Regions from separate parts of the Streptomyces sp. NPDC007971 genome, predicted to be linked through region 2. Evidence: riboswitches for the same ligand, from Rfam matches in the RefSeq annotation. Region 2 holds a riboswitch; the other holds the start of a gene.
The links. A riboswitch is a leader RNA that binds a small molecule or an ion and turns the genes downstream of it on or off. The one in region 2 is predicted to bind guanidine.
Positions count from the first base shown of each region.

Region 1: another riboswitch for guanidine. It lies ahead of ACFZCP_RS25555 (SMR family transporter); the one in region 2 lies ahead of ACFZCP_RS21550 (MBL fold metallo-hydrolase).

Region 1 covers NZ_JBIBJK010000012.1:145,325-159,977, forward strand. The annotation lists gene ACFZCP_RS25540 (ABC-2 family transporter protein) at 1-317, opposite strand, end outside; gene ACFZCP_RS25545 (ABC-2 family transporter protein) at 355-1,155, opposite strand; gene ACFZCP_RS25550 (transglycosylase domain-containing protein) at 2,155-4,872, shown strand; gene ACFZCP_RS25555 (SMR family transporter) at 4,894-5,214, opposite strand; guanidine-III (ykkC-III) riboswitch at 5,252-5,323, opposite strand; gene ACFZCP_RS25560 (co-chaperone GroES) at 5,413-5,772, opposite strand; gene ACFZCP_RS25565 (DUF3618 domain-containing protein) at 5,847-6,176, opposite strand; gene bcp (thioredoxin-dependent thiol peroxidase) at 6,269-6,736, shown strand; gene ACFZCP_RS25575 (HNH endonuclease) at 6,930-7,940, shown strand; tRNA gene ACFZCP_RS25580 (tRNA-Leu) at 7,994-8,078, shown strand; gene rdgB (RdgB/HAM1 family non-canonical purine NTP pyrophosphatase) at 8,122-8,724, opposite strand; gene ACFZCP_RS25590 (MFS transporter) at 8,771-10,237, opposite strand; gene ACFZCP_RS25595 (DUF445 family protein) at 10,334-11,647, opposite strand; gene ACFZCP_RS25600 (GDSL-type esterase/lipase family protein) at 11,843-13,228, shown strand; gene ACFZCP_RS25605 (hypothetical protein) at 13,365-13,814, opposite strand; gene ACFZCP_RS25610 (helix-turn-helix domain-containing protein) at 14,182-14,653, shown strand, end outside.
Region 2 covers NZ_JBIBJK010000009.1:364,428-379,080, reverse strand. The annotation lists gene ACFZCP_RS21560 (FAD-dependent oxidoreductase) at 1-600, opposite strand, end outside; gene ACFZCP_RS21555 (SpoIIE family protein phosphatase) at 1,175-2,299, shown strand; guanidine-III (ykkC-III) riboswitch at 2,418-2,485, shown strand; gene ACFZCP_RS21550 (MBL fold metallo-hydrolase) at 2,498-3,376, shown strand; gene ACFZCP_RS21545 (XdhC family protein) at 3,436-4,581, opposite strand; gene ACFZCP_RS21540 (molybdopterin cofactor-binding domain-containing protein) at 4,574-6,706, opposite strand; gene ACFZCP_RS21535 (FAD binding domain-containing protein) at 6,703-7,695, opposite strand; gene ACFZCP_RS21530 (2Fe-2S iron-sulfur cluster-binding protein) at 7,692-8,324, opposite strand; gene ACFZCP_RS21525 (TetR family transcriptional regulator) at 8,737-9,315, shown strand; gene ACFZCP_RS21520 (FAD-dependent monooxygenase) at 9,596-11,248, shown strand; gene ACFZCP_RS21515 (BTAD domain-containing putative transcriptional regulator) at 11,708-14,653, shown strand, end outside.

The DNA.
Region 1 (14,653 bases), on a different contig from region 2:
GCGAACCGGTCCGCCGCCACCTGCGCCAGCACCGGCGCCGGCCGCACCAGCAGCGTGTCCAGCGTGCCGTCCCGCACCCGCTGCCCCAGCCGCTCCATCGACCCGATCACCAGGTCGGCCAGCCCGAACGACACGGCCGACAACCCGTACAGGAACGCCGTCTCGGGCAGCGCATACCCACCCAGCGCATCCACCCGCGAGAACATCAGCATGATCGCGACGAAATCGAAGAACGTCGTCGCGAAGCTCCCGAGCGTGGTCATCACGAACGACGCCCGGTAGGCCATCGTGGACCGCACCCACATCGCCGCGATCATCCGGTACGTCCGCACACCCGCCACCAGCCGGCTGCCCTCACCCACCCTGGACCACCACCCGCCGCGTCGCCACCGACTGCACCAGCCGGCCCACGCCCAGCAGCGCCACCGCCCACGCCCCCTGGAACAGATAGGTCCCCAGCGGATCGGCATGCCCCAGCAGAATGTCCGCCGGCGCCTGCAGCAGCGACGACCACGGCAGGACCCGTACGACCTCCCCGAGCACCCCCGGGAACACGTTCAGCGGCATCAGCATCCCGCTGCAGAAGAACCCCGCCAGCCACGCCATCTGCCCCACACCCGTCCCGTCCAGCAGCCAGAACGTGCTCAGCGCCACCAGGAAACGGATCCCGAAGCTGACCACCATCGCCAGCACCACCGCGACGAGGAACGCCACCCAGGTGCCCGCGTCCGTGGGCAGATAGACCGGAAAACACAGCGCACCGAAGGCGAACGGAACCAGCCCCCGGCCCAGCAGCTGGAAGAACGCCCGGCCCAGATCGGCGGCCAGCCACCACAGCTGAAGATCGGCAGGCCGGTACAGATCGATCGCGACATCCCCCGTACGGATGCGTTCCATCAACTCGTTCTCGACGCCTCCGCCCCCGATCGCGAGCGTCGACAAGAACGCCTGGCCCAGCCACACATACGTCACGACCTGCGCCTGGTCGTACCCCCCGAGGTGCGGCTTCACGTCCCACAGCGCGCGGTAGGTGTACACGAGAATCAACCCGAAGGCCGTGTTCGTGAACACCCCTGCCGCAGTCGCGGCCCGATACGTCGCGTACCGTCTGAATCCCCCCGCCGCGACGGCTCCGTACAACCGTCCCGCGCCCACGCCAGTCGACCTCCCTGGACTGCTCGACACCGAAGCGCAGGAGCCTAGTCCTCAGGCCCGGTGGCCGGCCACGCATTATCCGTGCCGGAACCGTGCCGGAATCCGGGAACGGAACGCCAGGTGCGAGAGTCTTCAAACAGGGGGCGCAGAAGGCGTACGAGGCGTACCGGAACGTACGACGCGAAACAGGAGTCCGTGCACGACATGAGCGACGAGCCGCAGCCGCAGCAGAACGAGGGCGGCGCGCCGAAGAAGCCGCTGCCGGCTGAAGGGCCCGGGCAACAGGGGGGCCGCCCCGCAGAGGGGGGTGCCCGCAGCCGGGAACGCGAGAACCCGTCCCCCGGGCCGGACACCCGCCCCGGCGCGGCTGCCGAGCGGGCCGCCCAGGAGCGGCCCGGCCGGAGCCAGGGCCAGGAGCGCCAGGGCCAGGAGCGCCAGGGCCAGGGCCGCGCGCCCGAAACCCGGGACGGCCGGAGCCAGGACGGGCCGGGCCGGCAGAACCGGAGCCAGGAGGGCCGGGACCAGCAGGGTCCGGCCGCCCGGCCGGCCCGGGCTGCCCAGGAACAGCCGGACGCGACGGACCGGACGGACAAGGCCGCCGCGGACCGGACGTCCGCGGGCACCGGTTCGGTGCAGGCGGCACGGGCACGCCGCGCGGCACTCGCCGCCCAGGTCGGCCGCGCGGGCCGGACGACCGACACGCAAGGCCGCACGGGCGAGGCATCCCCGGCGGCCAAGGCATCCGAGAACACGCAGGGCGCGCAGAGCTCGCAGAGCCCGAAGAGCACGCCCGCGCCCCCGCCGTCCGGAAAGCCCCAGGACTCCACGGCCCCCCAGCGGCCCGGCGGCTCCGAGGCCTCCGGGAAGCCGCAGGGCCCGTCGGAGCAGCCCTCCGGCGCACCCCGGACCCCCGACAAGCCCGGGGACACCCGCGGCGCCGCGAAGCCGCACGAGTCCCAGCAGCAGAACCCCGCCGAGAGCACCCAGGTCCTGCGGCGCATCAAGCCCGCCGCGGAAGCCGGCGCCGCGGCCCAGGCCGCGTCAGGCGCCGACAGGACGACCGCCGCCCCGCAGACGGCCAAGGGCACCTCCGCACCCGAGACCACCCAGGTCCTCCGCCGCGTCAAGGCCCCCGGAGCCACCGGGTCGGCCCGGACCGCCGCAGCGGGCGCCGCGGCAGGCGCCGCCCAGGCGGGTGCCACAGCCGGTGCGGCCAAGGCAGCCACGGCCGGCGCCGCCGTCAAGGCAGCTCAGGCCGGTGCACCCACCCGCACCCCCGGCCCCGCCTCCACCCCCCGCACCCCCAACGGCCCCGCCGGCGAAACCACCGCCCTCGCGGCCTCCGGCCAGGACGGCAACGGCAACGCGGGCAACGGCGGCAACGCGAACAACAGCAACGGCGGCAAGAAGCCCAAGCGGCCCAAGCGCACCGGATGGCGGCGGATCATCCCCACCTGGCGCATGGTGCTCGGCACCTTCGTGACCGGCGTCCTGCTGATCGTCGGCCTCTTCTTCCTCGGCTACTCCCTCGTGAAGATCCCGCCGGCCAACGCCCTCGCCACCATGCAGGGCAACGTCTACCTCTACGCCGACGGCTCCCAGCTCGCCCGCGACGGCCAGATCAACCGCGAGAACGTCACCCTCGCCCAGATCTCCAAGGACGCCCAGCACGCCGTCCTGGCCGCCGAGGACCGCGACTTCTACACCGAGTCCGCCGTCGACCCCAAGGCCATGATCCGCGCCGGCTGGAACACCGCCACCGGCAAGGGCAAGCAGTCCGGCTCCACCATCACCCAGCAGTACGTCAAGAACTACTACCTGGCCCAGGAACAGACCGTCACCCGCAAGGCCAAAGAGTTCTTCATCTCCATCAAGCTGGACCGGAACAAGACCAAGGACCAGATCCTCGAGGGCTACCTCAACACCAGCTACTTCGGCCGCAACGCCTACGGCATCCAGGCCGCGGCCCAGGCCTACTACGGCATGGACGCCACCTCCCTCGACCCGGCCCGCGCCGCCTACCTGGCCGCCCTCGTCAACGCGCCGAGCGAGTACGACGTCGTCGCCCACCCCGAGAACAAGGCCGCGGCCCTCGCCCGCTGGAACTACGTCCTGGACGGCATGGTCACCAAGGGCTGGCTCAGCGAGGCCAAGCGCACCGGCATGAAGTTCCCCATGCCCAAGCAGCAGACCGTCTCCACCGGCCTGTCCGGCCAGCGCGGCTACCTCGTCGAAGCGGTCAAGCACTACCTGATCACCAACAACATCATCGACCCCGACCAGCTCGCCGCAGGCGGCTACCGCATCACCACGACCTTCCAGAAGAACAAGCAGAACGCCTTCGTCAAGGCCGTCAACGACCAGCTGATGTCCAAGCTGGACAAGAAGAACAACAAGGTCGACAAGAGCGTCCGCGCCGGCGGAGCCTCCGTCGACCCCAAGACCGGCAAGGTCGTCGCCCTGTACGGCGGCATCGACTACGTGAAGCAGTACACCAACGGCGCCACCCGCGGTGACTTCCAGGTCGGCTCCACCTTCAAGCCCTTCGTGTTCACCTCCGCGGTCCAGAACGGCTCGGCCACCCAGGACGGCCAGCCCATCAGCCCCAACACCTACTACGACGGCACCAACAAGCGCCCCGTACAGGGCTGGAGCGGCGGCGCCTACGCCCCCGAGAACGAGGACTCCAAGTCCTACGGCGACATCACCGTCCGCAAGGCCACGGACCTGTCGGTCAACGCCGTCTACGCCCAGATGGCCGTCGACGTCGGCCCCACCAAGGTCAAGCAGACCGCCGTCGACCTCGGCATCCCCTCCGACACCAAGGACCTCCAGCCCTACCCGTCCATCGCCCTCGGCACCGCCACCGCCAGCGTCCTCGACATGGCCGAGGCCTACGCCACCCTCGCCAACCACGGCAAGCAGGCCGGCTACACCATGATCGAGAAGGTCACCAAGGACAACACCGAAGAGATCAAGCTGCCCGACCAGCCGGTCAAGCAGGCCGTCAGCCGCGAGGCCGCCGACACCACCACCTCCATCCTGCAGAGCGTGGTCGACAGCGGCACCGCCACCGCGGCCCAGGCCGCCGGCCGCCCCGCCGCGGGCAAGACCGGCACCGCCGAGGAGGACACCGCAGCCTGGTTCGCGGGCTACACCCCCGACCTCGCCACCGTCGTCTCCGTCATGGGCCAGGACCCCGTCACCGCCGGCCACAAATCGCTCTACGGCGCGATGGGCCTGCCCCGCATCAACGGCGGCGGCGCACCCACCCAGATCTGGGCCCAGTTCACCCGCAACGCACTCAAGGGCAAGCCGGTCAGCGACTTCGACCTCGAACTCCAGCAGGGCGCCGACGTCCAGGCACCCGCCTCGCAGGCCCCGTCCACCCCCGGCACCACCGGAAACCAGAACAACGGCGGCACCACCGGCACCCCGTCCCAGGGCGGCACCCCGACCAGCGGCACGACCGACGGCGGCAACACCACCGGCACCCCCACCGACGGCGGCACCCCCACCGGCGGCGGCACACCCGGAGGCCCCGACGGCGGCGGCACCACCGACGGAGGCACCACCACCGACGGCGGCACCACGGGCGGCGACCCGACCACCACCGGCGGCGGCGCACCCGGAGGCACCGACGGCGGCGCCACCACCGACGGCGGCACCGACGTCGGCACCACCGACGGCGGCGCAGTCGCAGGACAGCCACAGTGACCGGCTGAAGGCGACCGGCCGTCAGTGCCCGCCGGTCGCCTTCAGCCCCACCACGGCGACCAGCAGCAGACACACGAAGAACACCCGGGCGGCGGTGACCGGCTCACCCAGCACCACCATGCCGAGCACCGCCGCCCCCGCCGCACCGATCCCCACCCACACGCCGTACGCCGTACCGATCGGCAAGGACCTGGCGGCATACGACAGCAACACCATGCTCGCGACGATCCCGGCACCCGTGAACACACTGGGCACGAGCCGGGTGAACCCATCGGTGTACTTCATCCCGATCGACCAGCCCACTTCCAGCAGGCCGGCGACCACCAGCAACACCCAGGCCACGACCAACACCTCCGAGACGAACGGACGACTCCTCTTCGGTGCGTCGTCCTTGCCTGCATCCCGGTACGGCGCGTCTCGTCGGGCTCCTCCGAACATAGCAAAGAAACGCAAAAGGGGGCCGGTGACAACAGTCACCGGCCCCCTTCGGCCAACGAATCACAGGCAAGAACCCGTGATTCACAGATCAAGACCCATGAATCACAGATACAGACCCGTAGAGTCCTCCGACCCCTCGAAACGGTCCGCTGCCACGGCGTGCAGATCCCGCTCCCGCATGAGCACATACGCCACGCCCCGCACCTCGACCTCGGCCCGGTCCTCCGGGTCGTACAGGACACGGTCGCCCGGCTCCACCGTCCGCACGTTCTGGCCGACCGCAACGACCTCCGCCCAGGCCAGCCGCCGCCCGACCGCCGCCGTCGCGGGAATCAGGATGCCGCCGCCCGACCGCCGCTCGCCCTCACCCGTCTCCTGCTTGACCAGCACCCGGTCATGCAGCATCCGAATGGGCAGCTTGTCGTGCTGTGGGTTGCTCTGCTCACTTCTCTTGGCGCTCACGCCACGAACCTACCTGCCTCGCACCGGCCCGTACGACTCCGGACCGCAGCTCGTCCCAGCGACACCGTCCCGCGTCAGCCCCTACGCCGCCGCGAACCCACGGCAAGCAGCCCCACGATCCCGACCGTCACCAGCGCCACCGGCACGATCCGCTCCAGACGCGGGGCGCCGTCCTCATCCACGAACTGCGCCCGCACCTCGCTCACCACCCGGTTGACCTGGACATAAGCCCGCCCCACCGTGTGATCGACATGGGCGACGGCCTTGGCCTTCGCATCCCCGACGATCGTCTTCGGATGCACCCGCACCCCGATCTCGTCGAGCGTCTCGGCCAGCACTTCACGACGACGCTTGATGTCCGCCTCGATCTGCGCCGGGGTTCTGGTGTCCGACGTGTCCGCCACCGTACGGCCTCCGAAGTCTCCTGATGCTGTCCCGGACAGTCTGTCAGCTCCATGCCCCACCGCGCCGCAACGCCCCCCGTTACGCTGGACCGATGAGCGAGCGACTCCAGCCCGGGGACGTGGCCCCCGCCTTCACCCTCCCCGACGCCGACGGCAACGAGGTGTCCTTGTCGGACCACAAGGGCCGCAAGGTCATCGTCTACTTCTACCCCGCGGCCCTGACCCCCGGCTGCACCAAGCAGGCCTGCGACTTCACGGACAACCTGCAGGTCCTGGCCCAGGCCGGCTACGACGTCATCGGCATCTCCCCCGACAAGCCCGAGAAACTGGCCAAGTTCCGCGACCAGGAGTCCCTGGAGGTCACCCTCCTCGCCGACCCCGACAAGAAGGCCCTCGACGCCTACGGCGCCTTCGGCGAGAAGAAGAACTACGGCAAGACGTACATGGGCGTCATCCGCTCCACGGTGATCGTCGACGAAGAGGGCAAGGTCGAACGGGCCCTCTACAACGTCCGCGCCACCGGCCACGTAGCCAAGATCATCAAGGACCTGGGGATCTGAGAAGCCCCCTCCCCGCCACCGACGGCCCGCACCGGGATGACCTGGTGCGGGCCGTTTCGCATTCCGGGCGTGACTGTCCGATGAGCGGTTCGTTAGTTCGTACGAGGTCGCGAACGGGTGAACGCAACGGGAGGGCTGCATGAGTACGAGGCGGACATCGGAACTGCGGCAGGAGACCACGCGTGAGCATGGGATGGTGCAGCAGGATCCGACGGATCCGTACAGCAGGGAACGGCTGGCCTCGGTCATCCCCGAAGCCCGCAACTGGGCAGGCCTGATGCGACGGCTCGGCCTTGAGGCGAGTGGTGGCCGGCGGCGCGTACTTCAGGAGAAGGTCGCCGGACACGCCCTGGATACCAGTCACTTCGTGAAGCGCAGCCCGTGGCGCAAGTACCCGGATGCTGCCATCGCCGAGGCAGCGGCCTCGGCATCGTCAATGCGCGAAGTGGCGCTGAAACTGGGTGCTACCCCTGCCACCGGAACTCTCTCGCACCTCCGGCGACGCATCGATGCGATCGGCATCGACATCAGTCACTTTCCCGGTATGGATCGAGCCGAGTTGGATCTGCCCTTCACGACCGAGGAACTGAGGGAAGCCGCGGCGGCAGCGACCAGCATGCGCGGAGTGGCTCGTACCCTGGGTGTGCCGGACGACAGCCGCTCACGTGCGACGCTTGGCCGGATGCTTCACGCACGGGGCATCGACGTGGGGCATTTCTCTCACCGGCGGATTCCGATTCCGGAGGGGAGGCTGCGAGATCTCGTACGGGACTCCGTGAGCTACGCCGACGTGGTGCGCGGGCTCGGTCTGGACGTGAACGACACCAATCATCGAAGCGTTCGGCGTGCGGCAGCCCGCCTCGGCCTCGACACGAGCCACTTCAGGCGCCGTAGCTGGGGACGGCCGGAGCGCCCGGCGCCCGAACCCACCGCTCACCGCGTACTGGTTGTCCTGCCCGACCATGTAGGCCGAGCCAACAGGACGCGGCTTCATCGCGCCTTGGCCGAGATCGGAGTGCCGTACGCATGTGAAAAATGCGGCAACACCGGTGAATGGCTGCGGCAGCCCATCACGTTGCAGATCGACCACATCAACGGAGACTGGCGCGACAACCGTCGCGAGAACCTGCGGTACCTGTGTCCCAACTGCCATGCCCTGACGGAGACGTGGTGCCGCCAAAAGGGGAGGGCTCTCGCAGGGTGACCTGTTCCCCCGTACACTGAACGTCTCCGGTCAGATGCGATGACCGTTTTTGAGCGGCCGTGATGGAATTTGGCAGTCATGCTGGGTTTAGGTCCCAGTGGGTTAACACCCGTGTGGGTTCGAGTCCCACCGGCCGCACGTTCAGAGGGGCTACCTGGCAGGGTGGCCCCTCTCCTGCGTCTCAGCCCAACAGCTCCCGAACCACCGGCACCAGTGCTCGGAACGCCTTCCCCCGGTGGCTGATCGCGTTCTTCTCCTCGGGGCTCAGCTCGGCGCACGTCCGCTTCTCGCCGTCCGGCTGGAGGACCGGGTCGTAGCCGAAGCCGTTCGTGCCGGTGGGGGTGTGCCGCAGGGTGCCCCGCAGCTGTCCCTCGACCACGCGTTCCGTGCCGTCCGGGAGGGCGAGCGCGGCCGCGCAGGCGAAGTGGGCGCCGCGGTGTTCCTCCGCGATGTCGGAGAGCTGGGCGAGGAGGAGGTCCAGGTTGGCCTTGTCGTCGCCGTGGCGGCCTGCCCAGCGGGCGGAGAAGATGCCGGGGGCGCCGTTCAGGACGTCGACGCAGAGGCCGGAGTCGTCGGCGACCGCCGGGAGGCCCGTGGCCCGGGCGAGGGCGTGGGCCTTGAGGAGGGCGTTCTCGGCGAAGGTGACGCCGGTTTCCTTGATGTCGGGGATCTCGGGGAAGGCCTCCGCGCCGACGAGTTCGTGGGGGAGTCCGGCTTCGGCGAGGATGGCCCTCAGCTCGGTGATCTTTCCGGCGTTGCGGGTGGCGAGGATCAGGCGGGTCATGGGGTTCAGTATCCCTGGCGGGTTCGGGCCCCGGGTGTCCCGGTCCTCACGCCTTGCCGGCCGCCGTTGCGGTGAGCGGGCGGGCGATGTCCTCCAGGGAGCGGCGTTCGGCGTTGACCGCGAGGAAGGCGGCGACGAGGCCTGCGGCGCACATGAGGGCCGCGCCGATCTGGAAGGCGAGGACGGTGTCGCTGACGTTGCCGGTGCTGGTGAGGTCGGCGAAGAGGAGGGGGCCGCTGATGCCGCCGGCGGCGGTGCCGAGGGCGTAGAAGAAGGCGATGGCCATGGCGCGGGTCTCCATGGGGAAGATCTCGGAGACGGTGAGGTAGGCGCTGGAGGCGCCGGCGGAGGCGAAGAAGAGGACGGCGCACCAGCAGGCGGTGAGGGTGGTGGCGTCGAGGGTGCCGCGGCCGAAGAGCCAGGCGGTGCCGAAGAGGAGGAGGCCGGAGAGGAGGTAGGTGGTGGAGATCATGATGCGGCGGCCGACGGTGTCGAAGAGTTTGCCGAGGAGCAGGGGGCCGCAGAAGTTGCCGATGGCGATGACGGCGAAGTAGTAGCCGGTGTGGTCGGTGGGGACGTCGAAGAACCGGGTGAGGATGGCGCCGAAGCCGAAGGTGATGGCGTTGTACAGGAATGCCTGGCCGATGAAGAGGGAGAAGCCGAGTACGGCGCGTTTGCGGTACTGGCCGAAGACGGTGCGGGCGATCTCGCGGAACGTGATGCTGGTGCGCTGGTGGATCTCCAGTCGCCCCTGTGGCGCGGTGAGGGGCTCGTCGTTCTCTGCTTCGATCTTCCGTTCGATGTCGGAGACGATCTCCTCGGCTTCCTGTTCCCGGCCGTGGATGAGCAGCCAGCGTGGGCTTTCGGGGACGTGTCGTCGTACGAGGAGGATGACGAGGGCGAGGACGGCGCCGAGGGCGAAGGTGAGGCGCCAGCCGATGTCGGCGGGGAGCAGGTCGGTGTTGAGGGCGAGGATGGAGAGCAGGGAGCCGCCGACGGCGCCGAGCCAGAAGCTGCCGTTGATGATGAGGTCGACGCGTCCGCGGTATTCGGCGGGGATGAGTTCGTCGATGGCGGAGTTGATGGCCGCGTATTCGCCGCCGATGCCGAAGCCGGTGAGGAAGCGGAAGAGGAAGAACCACCAGGGTGCGAAGGAGACCGCGGTCAGTGCGGTTGCGGCGAGGTAGACCACCAGGGTGATCATGAAGAGCTTCTTGCGGCCGAACCGGTCGGTCAGCCGGCCCCAGAACAGGGCGCCCGAGCAGGCGCCGGCGACGTACAGTGCGGCCGCGGTGCCGGTGATCTGGGCGGAGGAGATCGCCAGGCCGCTGTCCGGCTCGGACAGGCGGCCTGCGATGTTGCCGACGACGGTGACTTCGAGTCCGTCCAGGATCCATACGGTGCCGAGTCCGATCACGACGGTCCAGTGCCAGCGGGACCAGGGCAGGCGGTCGAGGCGGGCGGGGATGTCGGTGGTGATGGTCCGGCCGGTGGCGGCCTGGGCTGTGCTCATGCGTTCGGCTCCTCGTCGCTCGGGGCTCCGCTTCTTCGCCGCTCGGGGCTTTGTTCCTCGTCGGGCATGGGTGCCGAGTGCCCGTGCGGGGTGGATTCAGGCGCCGAGTGTTTGGGTGACGATGTAGATGAGCAGGCCGGCGAGGGAGCCGACGACGGTGCCGTTGATGCGGATGAACTGCAGGTCGCGGCCGATGTGGGCTTCGATCTTGCGGGTGGTGTGTTCGGCGTCCCAGCCGGCGACGGTGTCGGTGATCAGGGAGGTGATCTCCTTGCGGTAGGTGGTCACGATGTGGACGGCGATGCCTTCGACCCAGCTGTCGACCTTGTCCTGCACCTTGGGTTCGTTCGCCATGCGGGTGCCGAGGGAGAGCAGGGCGGCTCGTACGCGCATTCTGAGTTCGCTGCGTTCGTCGTCGGCTGCCGCGACGAGCATGGAGCGGACGGCGGTCCAGGCGGATGCGATGAGGTCCTGTACTTCTGCGCGGCCGAGGACTTCGGCTTTGAGCCGTTCGACGCGGGTGCGGGTGTCGGTGTCGGACTGGAGGTCGGAGGCGAAGTCGGTGAGGAAGCGGTCGAGGGCGCCGCGTGCGGGGTGGGAGGGCATGTCGCGCATTTCGGTGGCGAAGCGCAGGAGTTCTTTGTAGACGCGTTCGCCGACTTTTTTGTCGACGAAGCGGGGGGTCCAGCCGGGTGCGCCGCCTTCGACGGCGATCATGACGTCGTCGCGGTGGAGTACGAGCCAGTCGTGTGCGCGGGTGACGACGAGGTCGACGACGCGTCCGTGTCCGCCGTCGGCGACGATTTTCTCGAGCATTTTGCCGATGCCGGGTGCGATCTCCTGTGCGTTGGCGCGGCGGGTGACGGCTTCTGTGACGACGGCTTGTACGTCGGAGTCGCGCAGTACGGTGAGGGCGCCTTGGAGTGCGGTGGCGAGTTCTGTGGTGACGCGGTCGGCGTGTGCGGGTTCGGCGAGCCAGGTGCCGAGGCGGCTGCCGATGCCGACGGCGCGCAGTCGTTGTCGTACGACGTCCTGGGAGAGGAAGTTCTCGCCGACGAATTCGCCGAGTGAGACGCCGAGCTGGTCCTTCTTGGTCGGGATGATGGCGGTGTGGGGGATGGGCAGGCCGAGGGGGTGCCGGAAGAGGGCGGTGACGGCGAACCAGTCGGCGAGTGCGCCGACCATGCCGGCTTCGGCGGCGGCGGCGACGTATCCGGTCCAGGTGCCTGCGCCGGCTTGGGAGCCCCATTTGGCCAGTACGTAGACGACGGCCACGAAGAGCAGCAGTCCGGTTGCTGTGAGCTTCATGCGGCGTACCCCGCGTCGGCGTTCCTCGTCGGCGGGGGTGAAGGCGGTCATGGTCCGGTACGTGGTCGTCCGGTTCGGTGTTTCGGTCTCCGTACGTTCCATCAGCTCCACCCGTTCGGTGATCCCGCACACAATTGTCCCTTCCTGACCGACTCCCGGAACGGGTCAGGAGTTCCCGGCGTCTGTGTGGGTGGGGGTTTGGGCAGGGCCCTGTCAGGTCGGCGGAGCCCGTGACGCATCATGAACTCACCTGATCGGAGCCTCGGGCTCCCGTTTCCCGAGGAGATCGACTCAAGCGTGGCCGAGCGTCATGAGGGGGGTGCGCCGGCTGCGGAGCAGCTTGTGCCCGGAGCCCCCGCGAAGCACCGTGGGGTACTGAGTGCGCTGGTCGCGCTGGTGGTGGTGCTGTCCGCCGTCATCTACGTGACGGTGGCCGCGGGTGACGGCAGGGTGCGTACCGCGGCGGGTGGTGACCGGCCGCACCGGGAGTCGTCTGTGGCTCCGGCGTCGACGGGTGCGTGGGTCGGTGCGTGGTCCACGGCGCCGGTGGGCGGTGAGCCGGGTACCGAGGCGGGTGGCATGGCCGGCCGGTCCGTGCGCAACGTCGTGCACGCGAGCACGGGCGGTACGAGTGCCCGGATCACGCTGTCGAATCTCTACGGTCAGTCGCCGTTGACCATCACGCATGCGTCGTTGGCTCTGTCGGTGGGTGACGGTACGGCCGCTGCCGACGCAGAAACGATGCGGCGCCTCACCTTCAACGGCGGCACCGGTGTGGTCATACCGGCGGGCGGCCAAGTGCTCAGCGATGCCGTGCGCCTGACCATCCCGCATCAGTCGGACGTCCTGGTCACGACCTATTCGCCCACTCCGTCCGGCCCGGTCACGTACCACCCGCACGCCCGGCAGGTCTCGTACGTCGCCGAGGGCGACCGCACCGAGGACGCGACGGGTGCCCCGTACACCGAGCAGACGCCGTACTGGCGCTATGTGACGGCCCTGGACGTGCTGAGCAACGAGGCGACCGGCACGGTGGTCGTCTTCGGCGACTCCATCACGGACGGCATCACGTCCACCGTGGGTGCCAACCGCCGCTGGACCGATGTGCTCGCGGGCCGTCTACGTTCGGCCGTCGAGAACGGCGAGCGGCTGCCCCGTTACGGCGTCGTCAACGAGGGCATCAGCGGCAACCAGGTTCTCGCGGACGGTCTGGGCCGGCCGGCGGAGAACCAGAGCGGCCTCGGCCGTTTCGGCCGGGACGTGCTCTCCCGGACCGGCGTCAGGGCCGTCGTGATCGACCTGGGTGTCAACGACATCCTGCGCAATCCGAGGCTCGCCGATCCGGACCGGATCGTGGAGGGTCTGCGCACCCTGGTCCGTCAGGCCCACGCCCGTGGCCTGACGGTGGTCGGTGCGACCCTCATGCCGTTCAAGGGCCACCGTGGCTGGACTCCGGCCCGGGAGTCGGTGCGGCAGCAGGTGAACGCGGAGATTCGGGCCGGGCGGGTGTTCGACGCGGTGGTGGACTTCGACAGGGCTCTCAAGGACCCCTACGACCCCCGCCGTCTGCGTCCCGACTTCGACTCCGGCGACCATCTGCACCCCAGCGACCTGGGTTTCGCCAGGATGGGCGACGTCTTCGACCTGGGCGCGCTGAAGGGCGCGGGACAGGCGGAGCTGTAGGGCGCCGGGTCGCCGGGTCGCCGGGTCGGCCTGTCGTCGGGTCGGGGCCGTAGGGGGCTGGGCCGTAGGGCGCGGGAAGCAGGTGGGCTGCCGTCACCGCGTGAAGGGCGGGGCCGTCGGCGGAACGGGCTCGGGCTCAGGCTCCGGTCGTCGATCCCGGCCGGACGATCATCAGGATCGTGACGGCCGCCCACAGCAGGTTGAACACCCCCGTGACCATGGCCAGCCGCATGGTCTTCTCGCGTGTGCCGCCGCCCTCCACGAGAGCGGTCTGGGCCGGCAGCACCAGCGCGGCGAGTACGAGGGCGGCGAGTGCCGTGAGCGCGATGGACGCGATCAGCCAGGCGCTGCCGAGTACGCCCATGGTGCTCGCGGTGGCGAACCCGAAGGCCGGGACGACGACGCCGACGACGGCGTAGACCCGGCAGATCCGGTGCAGCAGCTGGAGCGTCTCCGTGGCCCGGGCGTCGTCGGGTGCGGCCAGGGCCCGGCGGGCCGCGGGCGGGAACATGCTGGCGGCGACGGTGACGGGCCCGATGGCGACGATCGCGGCGAGGACGTGGACGGCGAGGAGGAACTTGGTCACGGGGGGACGCTAGGGGAGCGAGGGATCTCGGAGAAGTGGCGTGATTGCCAGCATTCAGCGGATTCTCGCCAAGCCCCCCTCGGCGACGCGGCCGAGCTCCGGCAAGCACCCGCCAGCTCCCGGCCGACTTCCCGTCAGTTCCCCGCTGAGCTTCCGCCGGCCTTCCGGCCAGGTTCCCGTCAGGCTTCCGGCCGAGCTTCCGTCAGGCTCCCGGCCAAGCTTCCGTCGGGCTCCCGGCCAAGCTCCTGCCAGGCTTCCGGCCAAGCTCCTGCCAGGCTTCCGGCCGACCCGCTTCTTGCGGACAGCAGGGGGGTCGGGCCGTCCGGGCCGGTTTGGCGCGAGTCCGACGTAGGGCTACGTTCCTGCCATGCACACCGTGGCCGTCCTGGCGCTGGACCAGGTGATCCCGTTCGACCTGTCCGTCCCGATCGACACCTTCGGCTGGGCCCGGCTGCCGGACGGCCGCCCCGCCTACCGGATACGGGTCTGCTCCCCGGCCGGTGAGGTGAGCGCGGGCTCGGGCGTCTTCAGCGTGCGGGCGCCGTACGGCCTGGAGGCGCTCGCGGAAGCGGACACGATCGTTCTGCCGGGGGTCGCCGACCCGGCCGCGCCGCTGGTGCCGGGCGTCGTGGAGGCGGTGCGCGCGGCGGCGGCGAACGGCACGCGCATCGCATCGATCTGTGTGGGCGCGTTCGTCTTCGCGGCGACCGGTCTGCTGGACGGGTGGCGGGCGACGACCCACTGGTGCGCCGCCGCGGAGCTGGCCGCGAGGCACCCGGGGATCACCGTCGACCCGAACGTCCTCTACGTCGACAACGGCCAGTTCCTCACCTCGGCGG
Region 2 (14,653 bases):
CGGGTCGTCCTCGTTGCGCGGCAGGCGCAACCACCAGGCGTCCATCGGGCAGGTGAAGCCGTGCAGTGCGAGTTCCGGACGGGAGCGCGCCAGTGATCCGCGGCCGTCGCAGGCGACGGTGAGGAGGGCGCGCAGCTCGCCGGTACGGCCGTCGCAGGTGCGGTAGCGCACCCCGGTCACCCGTCCGGACTCGATGAGGAAGGACGTCGCCTCGGTGTTCATTTGCAGCTGGAAGGCCGGTTCGCGCCGGGCCTCCTCGGCCAGCAGGTCCAGCAGGTCCCACTGGGGCACCATCGCCACGTAGTTGTAGGGGCCGGGCAGCACGGAGAGGTCTCCGACCGTGGCCATGGAGCGGCCGGCTCCGACGGGCAGCTGGACGGTGCGCACGCGGCGCTGCGGCAGCCGGGCGAAGCGCTCGGCCAGGCCCAGGTCGTCGAGCAGGGCCAGCGTGGAGGGGTGGACGGTGTCGCCGCGGAAGTCACGCAGGAAATCGGCGTGCTTCTCCAGCACGGTCACCGCGACACCGGCCCGTGCCAGCAGCAGGGCGAGCACCATGCCCGCGGGTCCGCCTCCGACGACGCAGCAGGTGGTCCGTTCCATGGCAGTTCCGCCCTTCACGAGACCATTAATTCATCGGTCGATGAATACTGTACTCCTCGGGACGCGCGAACGACTGCCGACGGGCGCGCAGCGGCGGGTGAGCGCGTGGGGGCGGGCAACGACCGGTGAGCGCGTGCGCGTCGGTCGCCGCCGGGTGCGCAGGCGGCTGCAGGCACGCCGCGGCCGACGGGCACGCCAGCGGCCTGCGGGCGCGTCGGCGTGCCGGGCCGGGACGGATTCCAGGGCCGCGCGGGCGACCGCCTGCGTGCCGCAAGGACAGTGCGGCGGAACATGCCGCCAGGCGGAGCAATCGCCGGTGTGCCGCGACCGGGCGCAGGAGGCTGGACCTCTGGTCGGGGATCGTGTGACAGGAGTCCGGAGTGCGAAGGCCGCGTAAGCCGAACCGTCAGGCCTGTGGTCCGTCTGTGCATCTCGCCGTCCGGGCCGTCCCGACAGCCTCGGCGACGCCCGCGCACAGGAGTGACGGGTGAGGCACGGGTTCGGCAGACGCATCGGCCGGGAGCCGGAGTCCGGCGCCGTCGTGCGGTCCCGGCTTCCCGCACCCCCGGCATGGATGCGCTGGCTTCCGGTCCTGTACGTCGTGGCCCTGCTGGTGATCGAACCCTTGACGCCCGCGGACTGGCCGGTGAGCTTCGCGCTGATCGCCGTGCCACTGGTGACCGCTTTCGCACACGGGCCCTTCGTGGTCGCCGGTGCAACGGTGTTCTCGGTCCTGTTCGAGGGGGTCCTGGCCGGCACCCCCTGCTGCGCGGGCCGGTCGGTCGGATATCTGTGGGACCGCCACTACGTCGCCTCGTACATCTGCACCGCCCTGGTGGGGGCCCTCGGCACGATCCTGGCCGCCCATCGGATCCGCCGCGAGCGCACGCTCGCCGACGTGCGGTTCGTGGCCGAGATCGCACAGCGCGTCCTGCTCAGACCGGTGCCGCACCGGATCGGCAACCTCCGTCTGGAGAGCCTCTACCTCTCCGCCGACGCGGAGGCACGCATCGGCGGCGACCTGTACGAGGCCGTTCCCACGGCGTACGGGGTCCGGCTGCTCATCGGTGACGTCCGCGGCAAGGGCCTGCTCGCGGTCGAGACGGCCGCCGCCCTGCTCGGAGCGTTCCGTGAGGCCGCTCACGACGAAGCCGACCTTCCCACCCTGGCGGGCCGGGTGGAGAAGAGCATGGACCGCAGGGCGACCCAACTCGGCGGGACCGAGCTGGGCGAGCGGTTCGTGACCGCCGTCTTCGCCGAGGTCCCCGCCGACGGCCGGGTCGTCCGGGTCGTCAACTGCGGCCATCCGCCGCCGGTCCTCATCCGCCGGGACGAGGTACGCGAACTGGACCAGGGGCGGTCGGCCCCGCCGCTGAACCTCGGCATGCTCGTCGAAGACCCCTACCAGGTCGACGTCTACGACTTCCTGCCCGGCGACCAACTGCTGCTCTACACGGACGGCATCACGGAGACCCGCGACCCGGCCGGCTCGTTCTATCCCCTTCTGCAGCGCCTGCGTTCCTGGGGTCCTCTCCCGCCCCGCGAACTGATGGAACAGCTCCACAACGACCTGCTCGCCTACAGCGACCACCAGTTGCAGGACGACACCGCGGCGCTCACCGCCTGCCTGCTGGCCGACGAGCGGGCCGCGCCGACGCCGCCCGCGGGCACGTCGGGCGGGCACGTCGCGCCGGGATGACGCCGGCCGGGCCACCCACTCGGCCGCTGCCCATGGGCGCCGGGTGGGCGCCCGGGCTGCACCGACCGGGCTGCCGGTGCCTGCCCGTTCGTGCGCCCGGGGGCGTGGTAGCGTCCCGGCGGAGGCCCGGACGTGCCTGCCCCGGACGAGATGTGCGCCGTACCCGGCCCGCCAAGACGACGCACGCACGGAGGCATCGTGGACCCGGGCACGCAGCTGATCGACTTCACCCGCACCTCTCCCGAGGCGCGCCCGCTGGACGTGCGGTGGATCCACGGCTCGCCGTCGGCCAAGCACAACACGGACCCCGACATCCAGGTCCACGCCTACGACGAGCACACGTTCATCCTCCGGCAGAACATGGCGGTCCACTACGAGGCGCCGTTCCTGTTCCTGCTGTGCGGCAACGAACGGGCCGTGCTGATCGACACCGGCGCCACCGAGTCCGCCGCGTTCTTCCCCCTGCGCCAAGTGGTCGACGGACTCCTCGCGGACTGGCTCGCCCGGCATCCGCGGGAGGGCTACCAGCTCCTCGTGCTGCACACCCACGGGCACGGCGACCACGTCGCGGGCGACGGCCAGTTCGCCGGCCGTCCCGGCACCACGGTGGTGGCCGCCGACCGCGCCACCGCCTGGCGGTACTTCGGGTTCGACACCGACCCGGACGCCGTCTCCCCCGTCGACCTGGGCGGCCGGGTGCTGGAGTGCCTGGCCACCCCGGGCCACCACGACGCGGCCGTCACCTACTACGACCCGGCCACCGGCCTCCTGCTCACCGGTGACAGCGTCTATCCGGGCCGGCTGTACATCCAGGACGTGCCCGCCTTCACCCGCAGCATCGACCGCCTGATCGAGTTCGCCGACCGGCGGCCGGTCACGCATGTGCTGGGCTGCCACATCGAGATGACCACCGAGCCGGGGGTGGACTACCCGGTACGCACCACCTACCAGCCCGACGAGCCTCCGCTCCAGCTGACCCCCGCGCACCTTGGGCGGATCCGCGCGGCGCTCACCGGTCTGGGCGACGACCACACCCGGCGCCCCCACCCCGACTTCGTCCTCTGCCCCCGCGGCTGAGCCGTTGCCACCACGCCGGAGCCGTCCGGCGCCATCCTCCCGGTCCGTCGGCCGGGTGCTCAGGCGGCCGTCACCCCGCCGTGTTCCTGCCGGTCGCGGTGGATCGGCGTCCTCGACCCGGTCAGGGGAACGCCCGTGCCGCCGCGCCGGGCTGCGACGATCTCCGCCACGATCGACAGGGCGGTCTCCTGCGGCGTACGGGCCCCGAGGTCCAGGCCGATCGGGGAGCGCAGCCGGGCCAGCTCGCGCTCGCTCACGCCCTCGTCCCGCAGGCGCCGGTTGCGCTCCTCGTGCGTGCGGCGCGAGCCCATCGCGCCGACGAACGACACCGGCATCGCGAGCGCCGCCTTCAGCAGGGGGACGTCGAACTTCGCATCGTGGGTGAGCACGCACAGGACGGTGCGGGTGTCGGTCCCGGTGCGCCGCAGGTAGCGGTGCGGCCAGTCGACGACGACCTCGTCCGCGTCGGGGAAGCGCGCCCGGGTGGCGAACACGGGGCGGGCGTCGCAGACGGTCACGTGGTAGCCGAGGAACTTGCCGGCGCGCGCCAGCGCCGACGCGAAGTCCACCGCACCGAAGACGATCATGCGTGGGGGCGGCACGTTCGACTCGACCAGCAGGGTCAGGCCGCCGGGACAGTGCGACCCGTCGGCGGCGATGTCCACCGTGCCGGTGCGCCCGGTCTCCAGCAGGGCGCGGGCCTCGGCCGCCGCCGTCCGGTCCAGCTCGTCGTGCCCGCCCAGACCGCCCTCGTACGTGCCGTCCTCCCGCACCAGCAGGGCCCGGCCGAGGAGTTCGGCCGGGCCGCGGGCGACCCGGGCGAGGGCCGCCGGTTCGCCGCGGGCGGCGGCGAGGAGGGCCGATGCCAGGACGGGACGGGCCGGCGCCTGCCCGCCCACCACCGGTGTGATCAGCACGTCGATCGTGCCGCCGCAGGTCAGTCCTACGGCGAAGGCGTCCTCGTCGCTGTAGCCGAACCGTTCCGTCACGGTCCCGCCCGTCCGGAGCGCCTCCTGGCACAGGTCGTACACGGCGCCCTCCACGCAGCCGCCGGAGACCGAGCCGACGACGGTGCCCGCGCTGTCGACGGCGAGGGCCGCGCCGGGACCGCGCGGCGCGCTGCCGCCCACCGCCAGCACGGTGGCGACGGCGAAGTCCCGGCCCTCCTCGGTCCAGCGGAGCAGTTCCCCGGCGATGTCAAGCACGCGGTGCCCCCGCCAGGATGACGCGGTCCGGCCTGATCGGCAGACTCCGGTGCCGTGCGCCGGTCGCGTGCCAGACCGCGTTGGCGATGGCGGCCGCCGCGCCCACGATGCCGACCTCGCCGATACCCTTGATCCCGACGGGGTCCTGCGGGTCCGGGTCGTCGATCCAGTCGGCCTCGATGTGCGGTACGTCCGCGTGCGTGGCGACGTGATAGCCCGCTAGGTCGGCGCCGACGGGACCGCCGAAGGCGCTGTCGCGGACGGCCTCCTCGTGCAGGGCCATGGAGATGCCCCAGATCATGCCGCCCAGGAACTGATTGCGTGCGGTGAGCGGGTTGACGATGCGGCCCGCCGCGAAGATGCCGAGCATGCGCCGCACGCGCACCTCTCCGGTCGTGACGTCCACGGCGACCTCGGCGAACTGCGCGCCGAAGGAGTGGCGCTCGGCGGGCGCGAGGGCGCCGATGGCAGCGGTGGTGTCCGACCGCACGGTGATCCCCTCCGGGGGGATGTCGCCGCTCAGGGCCAGCCGCTCGCGCAGGTCGTCGGCCGCGGCGGTGACCGCCCAGGCCCAGGAGCGGGTGCCCATGGAGCCGCCGGCGATCATCGCAGGTCCGAAGGCGCTGTCGCCGATGCGCACCTCGACGCGCTCCGGCGGCACACGGAGCGCGTCCGCGGCGATCAGGGTGAGGGCCGTACGGGCCCCGGTGCCGATGTCGGCCGCGGCGATCCGGACGGTGAAGGTGCCGTCCGGGTGCGCGGTCGCGGCCGCGGTGGACGGCATGGCACCCGCGTGGAAGGAGGCCGCCGCCGTACCGGTGCCGAGCAGCCAGCGACCGTCCCGGCGCAGGCCGGGGCGCGGGTCCCGGTCAGCCCAGCCGAACCTGCGGGCGCCCTCGCGCAGGCAGGCGGGCAGATTGCGGCCGGCGAACGGCAGCCCGGAGACCGGCCCCTTGTCGGGTTCGTTGCGCACCCGCAGCTCGATCGGGTCGATGCCGACCTTCTCGGCGAGTTCGTCGAGCGCCGCCTCCAGCGCGAACGACCCCGGCGCCTCGCCCGGGGCGCGCATCCACGTCGGGGTCGGTACGTCGAGCCGTACGACGCGGTTGGCGGTGTGGTGCGCGTCGGCGTCGTACATCACCCGTGCCACCGCCGCGCTCGGTTCGACGAACTCGTGCACGGTGGAGGTGAGGCTGAGCGAGCGGTGCTCCAGCGCGCGCAGCCGTCCGTCGGCGTCGGCACCGAGCCTGACGTGCTGGACGGTGGGACTGCGGTAACCGGCCAGCGAGAACATCTGGCGGCGTGTCAGGACGACCCGCACGGGGCGTCGCAGGACGCTCGCGGCCATCACGGCGGCCACCTGGTGGGCACGGACGCCCTTGCTGCCGAAGCCCCCGCCGACGTGCTCGGAGCGGACGCGCACGGAGGCCGGGTCGAGCGAGAACAGGCTCGCGAGTTCGCCCACCACCCAGGTGGCACCCTGGTTGGAGTCGACCACCTCGAGCCGTCCGCCGTCCCAGCGGGCGGTCGCCGCGTGCGGTTCCATCGGGTTGTGGTGCTCTTCGGGCGTCGTGTACTCGGCGTCCACGACGACGGCCGATGCCGCCAGCTCGGCGTCGAGGTCACCCTTCGCCGTCACCGCCGGCGCATGGCTGTCCAGCGGGTAGGCATCCGGGTGCCCGCCCGTGAAGCCGATGTCGTGGGGCTCCTGCTCGTAGTGCACCACGAGCGCCTCGGCAGCTTCCCTGGCCTGCTCGGACGTCTCGGCGACGACGAGCGCCACCGGCCAGCCCAGGTGCGGCACCCGGTCGTGCTGGAAGACGGCGCAGGTCGGGTCGGGTTTCGATCCCATCAGGCCGGTGTAGTCGGTCTCGACCCGCGGGGCGTTGCGGTGGTCCAGGACGGCGAGGACGCCCGGCATGGCGAGGACGGGCGTGCTCTCGACGGCTCGGACACGGCCGCGGGCGACCGTGGAGAGCACCAGCCAGCCGTGCGCGAGGCCGGCGAACGGTATCTCCCCGGCGTAACGGGCCGCTCCGGTGACCTTGTCCCTGCCCTCCACGCGCGTGTGCGCGGAGCCGACGGAGGGCACCGACGTGGGTGTCCCGGTGGTGACGGTGGTCATCGGGCCGCCTCCTCGGCGAGTTCGGTCAGCACGGCCACCATGAGGTTGCGCATGAGGGTCACCTTGTATCCGTTGTGCGGCAGGGGCCTGGCCGCGGCCAGTTCGGCGTCCGCGGCGGCCGCGTAGGTCTCGGTTCCGGCCGGTGCGCCGGTCAGGACGCGTTCGGCCGCGACGGCACGCCAGGGCCGGGAGGCGACGGCGCCGAGGGCGAGGCGCACGTCCCGGACGACGCCGTCGCGGACGTCGAGCGCGGCGGCGACGGAGCCGAGGGCGAACGCGTACGAGGCGCGCTCGCGCACCTTGCGGTAGCGGGAGTGGACGGCTGCCGGCACGGGCGGCAGCGTGAGGCCGGTGATCAGCGCCCCCGGCGGCAGGGCGGTCTCGTGATGCGGGGTGGCGCCTACGGGCAGGTAGAACTCGCGAAGCGGCAACTCCCCCGGCCCGTCGGCGGTTTCGTAGTGGACGACGGCGTCGAAGGCGGTGAGCGCGACGGCCATGTCCGAGGGGTGCACGGCCACGCAGTGCTCGGACGCGCCGAGGATCGCGTGCTGGTGGTGTTCGCCCGCGACGGCTGGACAACCGCTGCCGGGGACCCGTTTGTTGCACGGCTTGGTGACATCGGTGAAGTAGCCGCAGCGGGTGCGCTGGAGCAGGTTCCCGCCGACCGTGGCCATGTTGCGCAGCTGCCCGGACGCTCCGGCCAGCACCGCCTGCGCCAGCGCCGGGTAGCGGCGCCGGACGTCGGGGTGGGCGGCCAGGTCGCCGTTGGTGACGGTGGCGCCGATGCGCAGACCGCCCTGCGGCGTCGACTCGATCGCGTCGAGCGGGAGTTCACGGATGTCGATGAGCCGGGCGGGCCGTTCGACGCCGGTCTTCATCAGGTCGACGAGGTTGGTGCCGCCCCCGAGGAAGCGGTTGTCCGGATCCGCGCCGAGCAGTGCGACGGCACCCGCGACGTCGGACGCCCGCTGATAGCCGAACTCCCTCATGCCACGGCCTCCTTCGCCTTGACTGCGGGACTGACGCGCGCCGCGGGAACCGTGTCCGTCTGCGTCCCGCCCCCGGGCGCGTGAGCCGTGTCCGTCTGCGTCTCACTCCCGGCCGCCCGGGCCACCGCCTCGACGATCGAGACGTACGCACCGCAGCGGCACAGGTTGCCGCTCATCCGCTCCCGTATCTCCTCGGCGGTCAGGGGCGCCGGCTCCGCTTCGGGCCGGACGTCCGCGGTGACGGCGCTCGGCCAGCCCGCCGCGTGCTCCTGGATCATCCCGATCGCCGAACAGATCTGCCCCGGGGTGCAGTAGCCGCACTGGTAGCCGTCCAGGTCGAGGAAGGCCTGCTGCACGGGGTGCAGCCGCTCGCCGTCGGCCAGGCCTTCGACCGTGGTGATCTCGCGGCCTTCGGCGGCCACGGCCAGTTGCAGGCAGGCGACGGCCCGGCGCCCGTCCAAAAGGACGGTACAGGCACCGCATTGCCCCTGGTCACAGCCCTTCTTGGAGCCGGTCAGATCGAGGCGTTCACGCAGTGCGTCGAGCAGGGTGGTGCGGTGGTCGACGGGCAGTGTGTACTTCTCGCCGTTGATCTTCAGGGTGATGACACTGGACGTCGATAGGTCCATGGGTGGCTTCTTTCGCGTTTCCAGGACGGAGGGGGATCCGGGACGAAGGTGGGGCAGGTCGGTCCGGCGGCCGGAGCACCGGACGCAGGCGGGTCAGGACGGTCCGGCAGCCGGAACCGCGGACCAGGTGGTGCGGGACGGTCCGGCGCCGGAGCAGCGGACCGAGGTGATGCTGGGCAGGCCGGCGGCCGGAGTACCTGACGGCGCCGAGAACGCGTCGTACGAGCCCAGGGGCGAGGGCTGGCCGAAGGTGCGGGATGCTGGGGCCGAAGGTGACAGCCGACGGCTGCCCCGGGGCACGGCCACGGCTATCGTGGACACAACCGGACAGCTGTCCGTTACCCGGAAACCTAACGGACAGCTGTCCGGTTAGCAAGGGTGGGGTTCGGCCACGAACCCTTGAGGAGGACGAGTGCCGCACAAGAAGGACGCACCCCTGCGCTCGGACGCGCAGCGCAACCGCGAGCGCATCCTGGAAGTGGCACTCGCCGAGCTGACGCGGTGCGCGGACTCCCCGTTGAGCGTGATCGCCAAGAAGGCCGGCGTCGGGCAGGGCACGTTCTACCGCAACTTCCCCAACCGCGAGGCACTCGTCCTGGAGATCTACCGCCACGAGATGCAGCAGGTCGCCGAGAGCGCGGCCCATCTGCTCGACACCCTGGCGCCCGAGCAGGCCCTGCGCGCCTGGATGGACCGCCTCGCCGAGTTCGCCATGGCCAAGGCCGGCCTGGCCGACGTGATACGGCAGGTCACCAGCACACCGGGAAGCCCGGCGAAGCCGGCGCACACACCGGTGATCTCCGCCGCGGAGCTGCTCCTGCGCGCCAACGAGGAGGCCGGCACCATCCGCCCCGGAGTCACCGCGGACGACTTCCTCCTCGCCATCGCAGGCCTCTGGCAGCTCGACCCGCACGACGACTGGCAGCCGCGCGCCACCTGGCTCCTCGACCTCGTCATGGTCGGCCTGCGGGCGGGGGCGCCCGGCCGGTGAGACGGCTGACCATGCCGTCGCACGTTGACGCGGCGGAACGAGTACCGAAATCCAGCTCGCCCCATGACGGCAGCGGTCGCTCCGTGGGCTTCCACAACACCCCCGGCCCTGACGGGTGACGCCCCGGCGTTCCCGCAGGTCGACTCGCGGTCGTGGCCTCCCGTTCGCCGACCGGCGGGCCGAGGAGAGATGCTGGATCACGTTCGGGCGGGCCACCGGGCGGCCCGAGGGAGCACAGGCCGGCAGGAGACTGGTCCGAGGCCGGCCGGAGGGGTTCGACATGGCCGTGGCCGACAGCGGGGTGGAGGTCCTGATCGTCGGTGGTGGGCCGGTCGGACTCACGGCCCGGGCGCTCCTGGAACGCTGGGGCGTGCGGTCCTTACTGATCGACAAGCGCCGCAGGCTGTCGCCCTTCCCACGGTCCCGGCTGGTCAACGTGCGCTCCATGGAGATCTACCGCCGGCTCGGGCTCGCCGACACGATCGCGGCCCACGCGTTCGCACCCGAGTACGGCCGCATCCGCTTCCGCGACACCCTGCGGGACCGCGATTTCGCGACGGCGGCGATGATCGGCATCAACGCGCCGGTGCCGGAAAGCCCTGTGACCGGGGTGGTCACCTCGCAGGACCGCCTGGAACCCACCCTGCTCGCCGCGGCGGACGCACCCGTACGGTTCGGGGTCGAGCTCGTCCATGTGACCGAGGAGGCCGACGGCGTCCTGGCTCTCCTGGTCGACCACCAAAGCGGCGCACAGACCCGCGTCCGTGCCCGTCATCTGCTCGCCGCCGACGGTGCGAACTCCACCGTCCGGGAACTGCTGGGGATCGGCACCACGGGCCCGGGCGCGCTGGGAAGCTTCACCACCGTCGTCTTCGATGCCGACCTCGACCGCTGGTGCGCCCGCCGGCCCGCCGGGGTCTACTTCACCGCCCACGGATCGTTCGCCCCGCTCTACCCCGAAGGCGGCTGGTCCTGGTTCGGTCCGACACCGGAAGACGACGCGGGCGACGACTGGCCCGGTCTCGTCTCGCGCGCCCTCGGACCCGGCGCCGACGTGCGGGCCGACGTGGTGCGGGTGCACCACTGGGTGATGAACGCGTTCGTCGCCGAACGCTTCCGCCAGGGCCGGATCCTGCTGGCAGGCGATGCGGCACACGCGCTGCCCATCATCGGCGGCCTCGGGATGAACGCCGGCCTCGCCGATGTGCACAACCTGTGCTGGAAACTGGCGGGGGTTCTGCGCGGGTGGGCCGGACCGGGCCTGCTGGACTCCTACGAGGTGGAACGGGAACCCGTCGCCCACGAGACGCTGCGTCAGGCGGTGGCCAACACGCGCCTGATGCTTCAGGTGCAGGGCCGACGCCGCGAACAGCTCCGGTCCGGCGAGGCGGAGTCGGCCCGGGTCGAACTGCCCTGGTCCGAGCGGTTCTTCGCCCAGCTCGGTCTGGTGCTCGGCGTCGCCTACCGCTCCCAGGCCGTCCTCACCGACAGCAGCCCCTCACCCGCGCAGTCCGACACCAGCACCGACACAGGCACAGGCACAGGCACAGGCACGAGCGCCAGCACCGACACCGTTCCGACCGCCGGCACCGACTACGTTCCCACCGCAGAGCCGGGCCGTCGCATGCCGCATCTCTGGCTGGCCCACGACCGCTCCACGCTCGACGCCTTCGGCGAATGGTTCACCCTGCTCACCCCGGACCCCGCTTCATGGACGCCCCGCACCACCATGCGATTGCCCCTGCGCGTCGAGCCCCTTCCCGGAGAGCACAGCGGCCTCTGCGGTCTCGGCCCCGGCGGAGCACTGCTCGTCCGGCCGGACGGCCACATCGGCGCCCGCTGGCGCGACCGGCCACCGGCCGACGCCACCCTCCAGACCGACGCCATCCTCCACGACGCCCTCACCGCGCTCACCATGCCGACGCTCCCGTGAAACGCCGGACGGGCTTCCCCGAACGGACATGACGTCAGCCGGCGGCCCGGAGGCACTCGGTGACGCGTCGTGACGGGTGGGCCCCGCTGTCGATCCCTCCGCGACGACCGTGACCATGCCGAGGCGGCCGGTCCGCCCTGCTGCCCTCGGCGCTCTGCCCACTGGCCCCGCAGGTCCGCCCTGCTGCCCTCGGCACTCTTCCCACCGGCCTCGCCGACCTGCCACTGCTGGCCTCGGCGCTCTGCCCACCGTCTGCCCCTGCTGCCTCCGCCAGTCCGCCCTTCGGCTCTCGCCGGCCAGGCCCTGTGGGCTCGCCGCACGGGCCTGCGGCTCTCGCCCGCCTGCCTGTGGTCCACCCGGGCACTCTGCAGCCCTTCCGGTCGGCCCCGTCGGCCCCGTCGGCCCGTTCGGCCCGAGCCCCGGCGAGCGGGCGGCGGTAGCCTGCTCGTGAGGGCAACCATGGCCGACGACGTGCACATCCGGCTCCTCGGCGGCTTTGCCGTGGCGGTCGCGGACCACCCGGTCGCCGCCGGGGCGTGGCGCCTGCGCAAGGCCCGGAGCCTGCTGAAACTGCTGTGCCTGTCACCGGGCCACCAGCTGCACCGGGAGCAGCTCTACGACCTGCTGTGGCCCGATCTCGACCGGACGGCCGCGTCGAACAACCTGCACCAGGTGCTGCACGCCGTGCGGCGGGCGCTGGCCTCCACCGGTGCGCCCGGCGACGTCGTCGTACTCCGGGACGACCTGGTGCTGCTCGGTCCCGACGGCGGTGTGCTGATCGATCTCGACGCGTTCGACGAGGTGGCCCGGCGGGCCTGGGACGACGGCCGGACCAGGGACTACCGTGCGGCGCTCGCCCTGGCCGCTCCCGGTCTGCTGCCCGAGGACCGGTACGAGCCCTGGGTGAGCGAGGCGGCCGAGGCACTGGAGACACGGCGCACCGCACTCCGGCTGGGGCTCGGCGAGGCGCTCGAACACGATCACCACGCGGCCGAGGCCATCGACGTCCTGCGCACGCTGGTCGCCGAAGACCCGCTGCACGAGCCCGGCCACCGGGCGCTGATGCGGGTCCTGGCCGACGCCGGGCGGCGTGGGGAGGCGCTGGCCTGCTACGAGCAGCTGCGGGACAGGCTGCGCCGTGACACCGGCGCCGACCCCGACCCGCAGACCCGCCGCCTCTACCGTGAGCTGCTGGCCGACTCGGTCGAGCAGCAGCAGGAGGAGCGGCCGGGGGCCCGGCGGCACAATCTGCCCGCCCCGGCGACGGCCCTGATCGGCCGCGAGCGCGAGATGGCCGAGGTGGACAGGCTGCTCGGGCGGAGCAGGCTGCTGACCCTCACCGGGGCCGGCGGCTGCGGCAAGACCCGGCTCGCGTTCGCCGTGGCGGCCCGGCGGCGCGACGACTTCCGGGACGGGGCGTGGTTCGTGGACCTCGCCGGGCTGGCGGAACCGCACCTCGTACCCGAGGCGGTCGCCGCAGTCCTGGGGGTGCAGCTCCCCCGGTCCGGCGGCGGCCGGGAGGCGCTGGTCGCACAGCTTGCGGGACGGTCGATGCTGCTGGTGCTGGACAACTGCGAGCACCTCGTCGAGGCATGTGCCGCCCTGGCCTCACAGGTCATGGCCCGCTGCCCGGACGTCTTCGTGTTGGCGACCAGCCGGGAGCCGTTGCGCAGCTATGGGGAACGTACGTTCAGAGTGCCCTCCCTCTGCCTGCCCGATCCGCGCCGGCTGCCGGGCTTGGACGAGGTGGCCCGCTTCGCCTCGGTGCGGCTGTTCACGGAACGGGCCGCCGAAGCGTCCCCGGGATTCCGGCTGACAGCGGGCAACGTGGAGGCCGTGGCACAGATCTGCTTCCGGCTCGACGGAATGCCCCTGGCCCTGGAACTCGCCGCGGCCCGGGTGCACGTGCTGGCGCCGCGCCAGATCGCCGAGCGGCTCGACGACGCCCTGGCCCTGCTCGGCCGGGGCAGCCGGCGCGGCGTGACCCGCCAGGAGACTCTGCTGGCCACCCTGGAGTGGAGCCACCGGCTGCTCGACGACGAGGAACGGCGCCTGTTCCGCCGGCTAGCGGTCTTCGCGGGCGGGTTCTCCCTGGCCGCGGCCGAGGAGGTGTGCGCGGAGGAAACGCAGGACGCCTCCGTGCTGGACCTCCTCGGCCGGCTGGCCGACAAGTCCCTGGTGTGGGTGGAGCCACGACAGGACGAGGCCCGCTACCGGCTGCTGGAGACGATCCGGCAGTATGCCGCGGAACGTCTGCGGGCCGCCGGGGAGCACGCGGCCACCGAAGCACGGCACCGGCGCTTCTATCTGGCACTCGCCGAGGCACAGGACCGCGAACCGCCCACCGGAGTCCGCGGGACGACGTCGCTGGAGCTGGAGCCCGAGTACGGCAACCTCCGGGCCGCCCTGCGGTCGTTCCTGCGCCACGCACCGGACGACGCGTTGCGGCTGGCGGTCGCCCTGCACTCGTTCTGGCCCGAGCGAGGGCGTCTGGCCGAGGGCCGACGCTGGCTGGAGGACATCCTGGCCGCCGCACCGGAACCCACCCCTTTGCGGGCGAGCGCGCTGATGGGGCAGGCCGTGCTGGCCGTCCGCCTCGGCGACGGCTCCCCGCTGGAGGACATCGCCGAGCAGATCGTCGGCATCCACCGGCTTGGGCGGGCCCCGGCGGCGCTGGCGTCCGCCCACTGCCAGCAGGCGATCCTGCTCTGGATGCGCGGCGCGTGGCACGGCGCCCGCGGCGCTCTCGACCGGGCCCGCGCCCTGGCCCGCGACGCGAGCGACCCCTCGGTCCTCGCCGTTGCCGCGCACCTCGACGGTGTCTGGGCCGTCTGCCGCGGCGAGGGCTCGGCGGCCCGCGAGTCCTGCGAGGAGAGTCTGCGGCTGCTCGACGACGTCGACGCCGGGAGCGAGCCGTTCTTCCCGGTCATGACACCGGGTTACGCGGTCGAGGACGACGGGGCGGGACAGGTGTCGCTGTTCTTCGAGGAGACCGTGCTCGCCGGCCGTACGGTCGGCCCGTCCCGGGCACGGGGATACGCCCTGGCGAATCTCGCGTGGGCGAACCGGCTGGCGGGCGACACCGGCGCCGCCACCGAGGCGGCCGGACGCAGCGTCGACTGTTTCCGCACGCTCGCCGACCCGCACGGGGAGTCCCTCGCCCTCACCGCGCTGGGCAACGTCCGGCGCGGCCGGGGCGATCACGACGCGGCGCGGAAGTACCTGGAGGCGGCGCTGGAGATCCGGCGCCGGGTCGGCGACCGCCGGGAGGAGGGCATCACCCTGGGCTGCCTCGGCCTGCTCCGGCTGGCGGACGGGGACACCGCGGGCGCGCGGGCGACCATCGCCCGGGTCCTCGCGGACTTCGAGGAGACCGACGACATCCCCGGTGCCGTCAACTGCGTG